DNA from 2 places in the Metallibacterium scheffleri genome. Region 2 is predicted to be linked to the other one. Evidence: predicted binding sites of a transcription regulator. Region 2 holds the regulator's gene; the other holds the start of a gene.
What was found. Region 2 encodes HrcA, which represses chaperone genes, less so after heat shock. Its sites were predicted from a motif close to TTNGCACTCNNNNNNNNNGAGTGCNAA; they were not measured.
Positions count from the first base shown of each region.

Region 1: rpoH (RNA polymerase sigma factor RpoH) is a predicted target of HrcA. The motif match lies at 1,147-1,173, and genes of this name have one in related genera.

Region 1 covers NZ_LDOS01000001.1:933,502-936,912, forward strand. Annotated here, with positions in the region: gene Mschef_RS04140 (response regulator) at 1-314, shown strand, start outside; gene ung (uracil-DNA glycosylase) at 317-1,015, shown strand; gene rpoH (RNA polymerase sigma factor RpoH) at 1,201-2,061, shown strand; gene Mschef_RS04155 (sensor histidine kinase) at 2,241-3,411, opposite strand, start outside.
Region 2 covers NZ_LDOS01000002.1:743,609-747,019, forward strand. Annotated here, with positions in the region: gene recN (DNA repair protein RecN) at 1-878, opposite strand, end outside; gene hrcA (heat-inducible transcriptional repressor HrcA) at 1,054-2,115, shown strand; gene Mschef_RS08500 (nucleotide exchange factor GrpE) at 2,201-2,722, shown strand; gene dnaK (molecular chaperone DnaK) at 2,806-3,411, shown strand, end outside.

The DNA.
Region 1 (3,411 bases), on a different contig from region 2:
TGGCACTGCTGGAAACCGCGCATGCGCAAGGTCGCATCGGCGCCGATGTCGTGCTGACCGACGTCAACCTCAAGGGTGCGCTGTCCGGCGCGGATCTGATCGCGCGGGTGCGCGGCGAGTTCGGCTACGGCAAGGGCCGTTTGCCCATTCTGGTGATGACCGGCGATGACAATGCGCGCAACCAGGCCGCGCTGCTCAAAGCCGGCGCCAACGATCTGGTGCAAAAGCCCATCGAGGAGCGCCTGCTGATCACCAAGTTGTTGTTCCAGTTGCGTGTGTCGCAGCACTTGCGCCAGCGCACCGGGGTGGCCTGAGCGTGCCTGAGCCGCGTCTCGAAGCGAGCTGGAAGGCGCAACTGGGCGATTATTTTCAGCGCCCGGAGATGCTGGCCCTGGCGGCCTTCCTGCGTGCCGAAAAGGCTGCCGGGAAAGTGATCTATCCGCCCGGCGCGGAGATTTTCAGCGCGCTGGATCACACGCCATTCGAGCGCGTGCGCGTGGTGATCCTTGGTCAAGATCCTTACCACGGCCCCGGCCAGGCGCATGGGCTGTGTTTTTCGGTGCGGCCTGGTGTGCCGATACCGCCATCGTTGGTCAACATCTACGCCGAACTCAAGCGCGATGTGGGCTTCGTCCCGCCGGATCACGGGTGCCTGCTGCCCTGGGCTGCGCGCGGCGTGCTGCTGCTGAACGCGGTGCTGACGGTCGAGGCTGGACGCGCCGGATCGCATCAGGGCAGGGGCTGGGAGGGATTCACCGATCGCATTGTGGCGCTGCTCAATGAACGCCGCGAGGGCCTGGTGTTCATGCTCTGGGGCAGCTACGCACAGGCCAAGGGGGCGCTGGTGGATGCGCGCCGCCACAAAGTGCTCAAGGCGCCGCATCCCTCGCCGCTGTCGGCGCACCGCGGGTTCATTGGCTGCGCGCATTTTTCGCAGTGCCACGCCTATCAGCTCGGCCGCGGCGCTGCGCCGCTGGATTGGACGCTGCCGGCGTGCTCCGCCTTGAGCCCCTGAACGGCTCCTGTGGGCCGCGACCGCGTGCCGCAAGTGCCGTCACAGCGCCTTGGCTCGATTTGCTGTACTATTCAGTACAGTACATGTTTGAACAGATGGAAACCTCGTGCTGCGGGTAGCCGTCTACGTCCTTAGCACTCTCGATGAACGAGTGCTAAAATTGCTTCCAAATGGAGGATCAGCGCATGAGTCAATCTCTGGCGAAGCGTTCCTGGACCTTGCCGAGTCCGGTGGGCAGTCTTGATGCTTATATCGGCGCCGTGCATCGCATTCCCATGCTCAGCGTCGAGGACGAGCAGCAATTGGCGCGCGAATTCCGCGACCAAGGCAATCTCGATGCCGCCAAGGCACTGGTCGTGGCGCATCTGCGCTTCGTGGTGCACGTGGCGCGTGGCTATTCCGGTTACGGCCTGCCCCTGGGTGATCTGGTGCAGGAAGGCAACATCGGCCTGATGAAGGCGGTCAAGCGCTTCGACCCGGACATGGGGGTGCGTCTGGTCAGCTTCGCCGTGCACTGGATCCGCGCCGAAATGCACGAATACATCCTGCGCAACTGGCGCATCGTCAAGGTGGCCACCACCAAGGCGCAGCGCAAGCTGTTCTTCAACCTGCGCAAGAGCAAGAAACGCCTGGGCTGGTTGAACGCCGAGGAAGTGCGTACCGTGGCCAAGGATCTGGGTGTGCCCGAGGCCACCGTGCTGGAAATGGAAGCGCGGTTGAGCAATTACGACGTGGCGTTCGATGCCCCCGGCGATGCCGATGACGACGCACCACCGTCCCCTGCCGCGTATCTGGAAGACCACTCCGCCGATCCTTATCGCGCGGTGGCCGAGGCCGATCAGGAAGATCGTGATCTGGACAGCTTGCGCAACGCCATGACGCAACTGGATGCGCGCGCGCAGGACATCATCCGCCGGCGCTGGCTGGATGACGCCAGCAAGGTAACACTGCAGGATCTGGCCGATGAATACGGCGTGTCCGCCGAGCGCATCCGCCAGATCGAGGCCAGTGCACTGAAGAAAATGCGCGCCAGCTTCGCTGCCTGAAGTCACTGGATGACCAGCTTGCTGTCAATAAGAAGCGCTTCCCGCCGCGTGCGCGGGGATAGACGCGCCAAACGATCGGAGCACTGCTCGCTGGGAAATCCATCTTGTTGAATGCCCATTGATAGTGGTGTCTTGACCAGCGCAACAGCACGCCGTCGCCCGGGCACTGCCGCGTCGATTCAAGTCCGTGCCAACGGCAGTTCGATGAGCAGCTCCAGCCCGCCACCGACGCGGTTGCGCGCGCTGATGCTGCCGCCGGCGCGCAAGATGCTGCTGCGCGCGATGGCCAAGCCCAGCCCGCTGCCGGAGCCGGATTGCTGGCGCGTATCGGCGCTGCGATAAAACGGCTCGAAGATATGCGCCAGGTCCGACTCGGGCACCCCGGGGCCGCGATCGCGAATGGCCAGCAGCGCCCGTGCAGGGCCGTGAACATGATCGCTTTGCGTCAATTGCACCTCGACGGTGCTGCCCTCGGGCGCGAAGCGCAGCGCATTGCGCAGCACGTTTTCCACCGCGCTGGCGATCAGGTCCAACTCGCCGTGGACGGGCAGCGGTGGCGGTGTGTTCAGGGAGATATCCAGCTTGCGCTGGCTGGCTTCAAAGCGCGCGTCGCCTACCCGTGCCGTCACGATCGCGCCGAAGTCGCCGGTTTCCGCCGCGCCGTGCGCACCGCTTTCCAGGCGCGACAGATCCAGTGCCTGGCCGATCAGCCGGTCCATGCGCCCCAATTCGCGCGCGATGCGTGCCGCGCTGGCCTCGCGTTCATCGGCCTCGGTTTCACCACGGCCCAGTTCCAGCGCCACGCCCATGCGCGCCAGTGGCGAACGCAGCTCGTGGGCGACATCGCCGATCAGGCGGCGGTGGTCCAGGATCAGGCGTTCGATGCGCGCCGCCATCAGATCGAACTCGCGTCCCAGCGCCACCATTTCCTGGCTGCGGCCCATGCGCAGCGTGCCCACACGCGCGCCCAGATCGCCATCGGCGAATTGGCGCGCGCTGGCGCGGATCTGCTTGAGCGGTAGCGCAACGTACCGCGCCAGCAGCAGCGCCACCACGGTGCTCACCAGCAAACCCAGCAGCACGAAGCTGAGCCAGAACGCGCGAAATGGCGGCCTGGGTGGATGCGGCGGGCGCACCCAGCGCACGTCTACCAGAAAGCGTCGACCGTCGCTGGCGCTGGCGGTGCGCTGCGCGGCATAGCCCGGAATGGGTGACGGCAGTGCCAGCGCATGCGGCGTTGCCGTGGCGGCCAGCGGGCGAATCCGCACGCGGATCGGGCCACCACTTTGCGTGCGCAGCCAGCGCTGCACCTCGGGCATCGAGTGGCTGCCGATCATGCGCGCGGCGGAC
Region 2 (3,411 bases):
TCCGGGTCGAGGTCGCGCGCCTCGGCGTAGTGGGCCAGCGCGCTGCCGGCCTCGCCGAGCTGGATCAGCACGGCATCCAGCAGTTCGCGGCTGGCGCCCAGGTCCGCGTCGATCTCGGCCAGGCGCGCGAGTTCCGCGGCGGCGCGCGCGAGTTGATTGCGCAGGCCGTCGTCGCCTTCGAGCTGATCGACCAGTGCGGCACTCCCCGCCAGCAGGCGCTCGGCGTGGCCCAGACGGCGTTGCTCGGCTTCTAACGCGGCAAGACGCTCCGCGGGCAGCGCCCAGCGCTCGAGTTCCGTGCATTGGTGCGCGAGCAGTTGCAGGCGCGCATCGCGCTCGCTGCCATCGCCCAGCGTCGCGGCCTCGTGCGCCAGCGCGCGCAAGCGCTGGGCCAGCTCGCGCACCTGCAGCAGGGTCACCGAGTGCGCGCCGTAGGCATCGAGCAGGGCCAGTTGCTGCTCGCGCTGCAGCAGCGCCTGATGCTCGTGCTGGCCGTGGATCTCCAGCAGATGCGCGGCCAGTTCGCCCAGCTGCGCCAGCGCCACCGGGCGGCCGTTGATCCACGCGCGCGAACCGCCCGCGGCGGCCAGCACGCGGCGCAGGCTGCAGTGCCCGTCATCGTCCAGGGCTTGCGTGTGCAGCCAAGCGCGCGCGGCGGGGCTGGCGGCGAGGTCGAATTCGGCGCTGACCTCGGCGCGTTCCGCGCCGCTGCGCACCAGCGTGGCGTCGGCGCGTGCGCCGCCGAGCAGCAGCAACGCATCGACCAGCAGCGACTTGCCGGCGCCGGTCTCGCCAGTGACCACGGTCAGGCCGGCGCCCAGCGTGATCTCGGCTTCGGCGACCACGGCCAGATCGCGAACGTACAGCGTCGTCAGCATGAAATGGTGCAGCGCATGGCGGGAATGATGGCGTGATTCTATGGGCGCGGCGCGGCCGGCGCAGCAGTTTCACGACGCCGCGCGGCATGCATCAGGCTGGCGGGCCTGGCTCACGGGGCTTGCAAGCAGGCCGCGCAGGCCTTATCCATGCTGCAGCTTTGTCCGAACCCAGTCCATGGCAGCCTATCCACCCGGTCTCGATGCGCGCGCGCGGCAGTTGCTGCGCAGCCTGATCGAGCAATACCTCAGCGGCGGCGAGCCGGTCGGCTCGCGCACGCTGTCGCGTTCGGCCGGGCTGGAAGTGAGCCCGGCGACGATCCGCAACATCATGGCCGACCTCGAGGACGCCGGCCTGGTGGCTTCGCCGCACACTTCGGCCGGGCGCGTCCCCACGCCGCAGGGCCTGCGTCTGTTCGTCGACAGCCTGCTGGAAATCAAGCCGCTGCCGCTGGCGGATCAGCAGCGCCTTGCGCGTGGTCTGCAACAAATGCCGGGCGACGCGCGCGAGCTGGCGACCGGCGCTTCGGCGCTGCTCTCGGCCATGACCCAGTTCGTCGGCATGGTCACGGTACCGCGCGAGGATGATTTGCCGCTGCGCCAGATCGAGTTCGTGGCGCTGCCCGACGAGCGCGTGCTGGTGGTGCTGGTGTTCGCCAATCAGCACATCCAGAACCGCATCCTGCAAATGACGCGGCGCCCCGACGCAGCCGATCTGGAGCGCGCCGCGACGGTGCTCAACGCCGGCTTCTGCGGCATGCGCCTGGGTGAAATCCGTGCTCTCCTGGCGCATGAGCTGCAGGCCGCCGACGGCGCGCTGCGCAGCGCGCTGGGTGGCGCGGTGGAACTGGCCACGCATGCCGTGCAGCCCGGCCCGGAGAGCATCCCCGACCTGATGGTCAGCGGTCAGTCCAACCTGATGGGGGTGCACGATCTGGCCGACTTGCAGCGCCTGCGCAGCCTGTTCGAGGCGTTCCAGCAGAAGCGCGAATTGCTGGCGCTGTTCGAGAATTGCGCCGCCGCGCCGGGCGTGCGCCTGTTCATCGGCGAGGAAAGCGGCTTCGCGCCGCTGGCCGGCTGCTCGATGGTCACCGCGACCTATGGCGTGCAGGGTCGCGTGCTCGGCAGCATCGGCGTGATCGGGCCGACGCGCATGGCTTACGACCGCGTGATCCAGGTCGTGCAGACCAGCGCCGATCTGCTCGGCGGCATCTTGAATCGCATCGTCACGCCCGCATAACCCCAAGCATTGCCTGTTGTCGTCCCGCATCGTTGCGCGGCGCGCGTCAGGTCTTTTCGCCATCAAACATCCATGAGCCGCAGCGATGACCACGCCTGAAACGTCCCCCGAGAACACCCCCGATTCCATCGATGCCGACCTCACCGCGCTCGGCGAGCGCCTGGCTGCGGCCGAGAACGCCGCCAATGCCGCGCGCGAGATGATGTTGCGCGAGCGCGCCGAGATCGAGAACCAGCGCAAGCGCCTGCAGCGCGATCTGGAGCAGGCGCGCAAATTCGCCAACGAACGCGTGCTCGGTGACCTGCTGACCGTGGCCGACGCGCTGGGCCACGGACTTGCCCTTCCCAACGCCGACGCCGCCAGCCTGCGCGCCGGCATGGAGCTGACCCTGAAGGAACTGGAGCGCGTGATGCAGGCGCATGGGCTCAGCGCCATCGAACCCCTCGGTCAGCCGTTCGATGCCGAGCGCCATGAGGCCGTGAGCCTGGTCGATGCGCCAGGGCACGCGCCCGACACCGTGGTCGCCGTGCTGCAGAAGGGCTATCTGCTCAACGAGCGCCTGCTGCGGCCGGCGCGGGTCACCGTGGCGCGCGCGGCAGGCGCTTGAATCAGCGCGCAGCAGCCCCACCTGATCAGCAGCGCGGCCGCGGCCGCAACACCACACATCCACCACTTCCCCGGAGCTGACTCATGGCCAAGATCATCGGCATCGACCTCGGTACCACCAATTCCTGCGTCGCCATCATGGAGGGCTCGAGCACACGCGTGATCGAGAACGCCGAGGGCGATCGCACCACGCCCTCGATCGTCGCCTTCACCAAGGACGGCGAGGTGCTGGTCGGCGCGCCGGCCAAGCGCCAGGCGGTGACCAATCCCAAGAACACCTTTTACGCGGTGAAACGCCTGATCGGGCGCAAGTTCACCGATGCCGAGGTGCAGAAAGACCTCGGCATCGTGCCCTACAAGATCCTCAAGCACGACAATGGCGATGCCTGGGTGGAAACCTCCGATGGCAAGCGCATGGCGCCGCCGGAAATCTCCGCCAAGGTGCTGATGAAGATGAAGAAGACCGCCGAGGATTACCTGGGCGAGCCGGTCACCGAGGCGGTCATCACGGTGCCGGCCTACTTCAACGACAGCCAGCGCCAGGCGACCAAGGATGCCGGCAAGATCGCCGGGCTGGAGGTCAAGCGCATCATCAACGAGCCTACCGCCGCGGCGCTGGCCTACGGCCTCGACAAGAGCATCGGCAAGGATCGCAAGATCGCCGTGTACGACCTCGGCGGCGGCACCTTC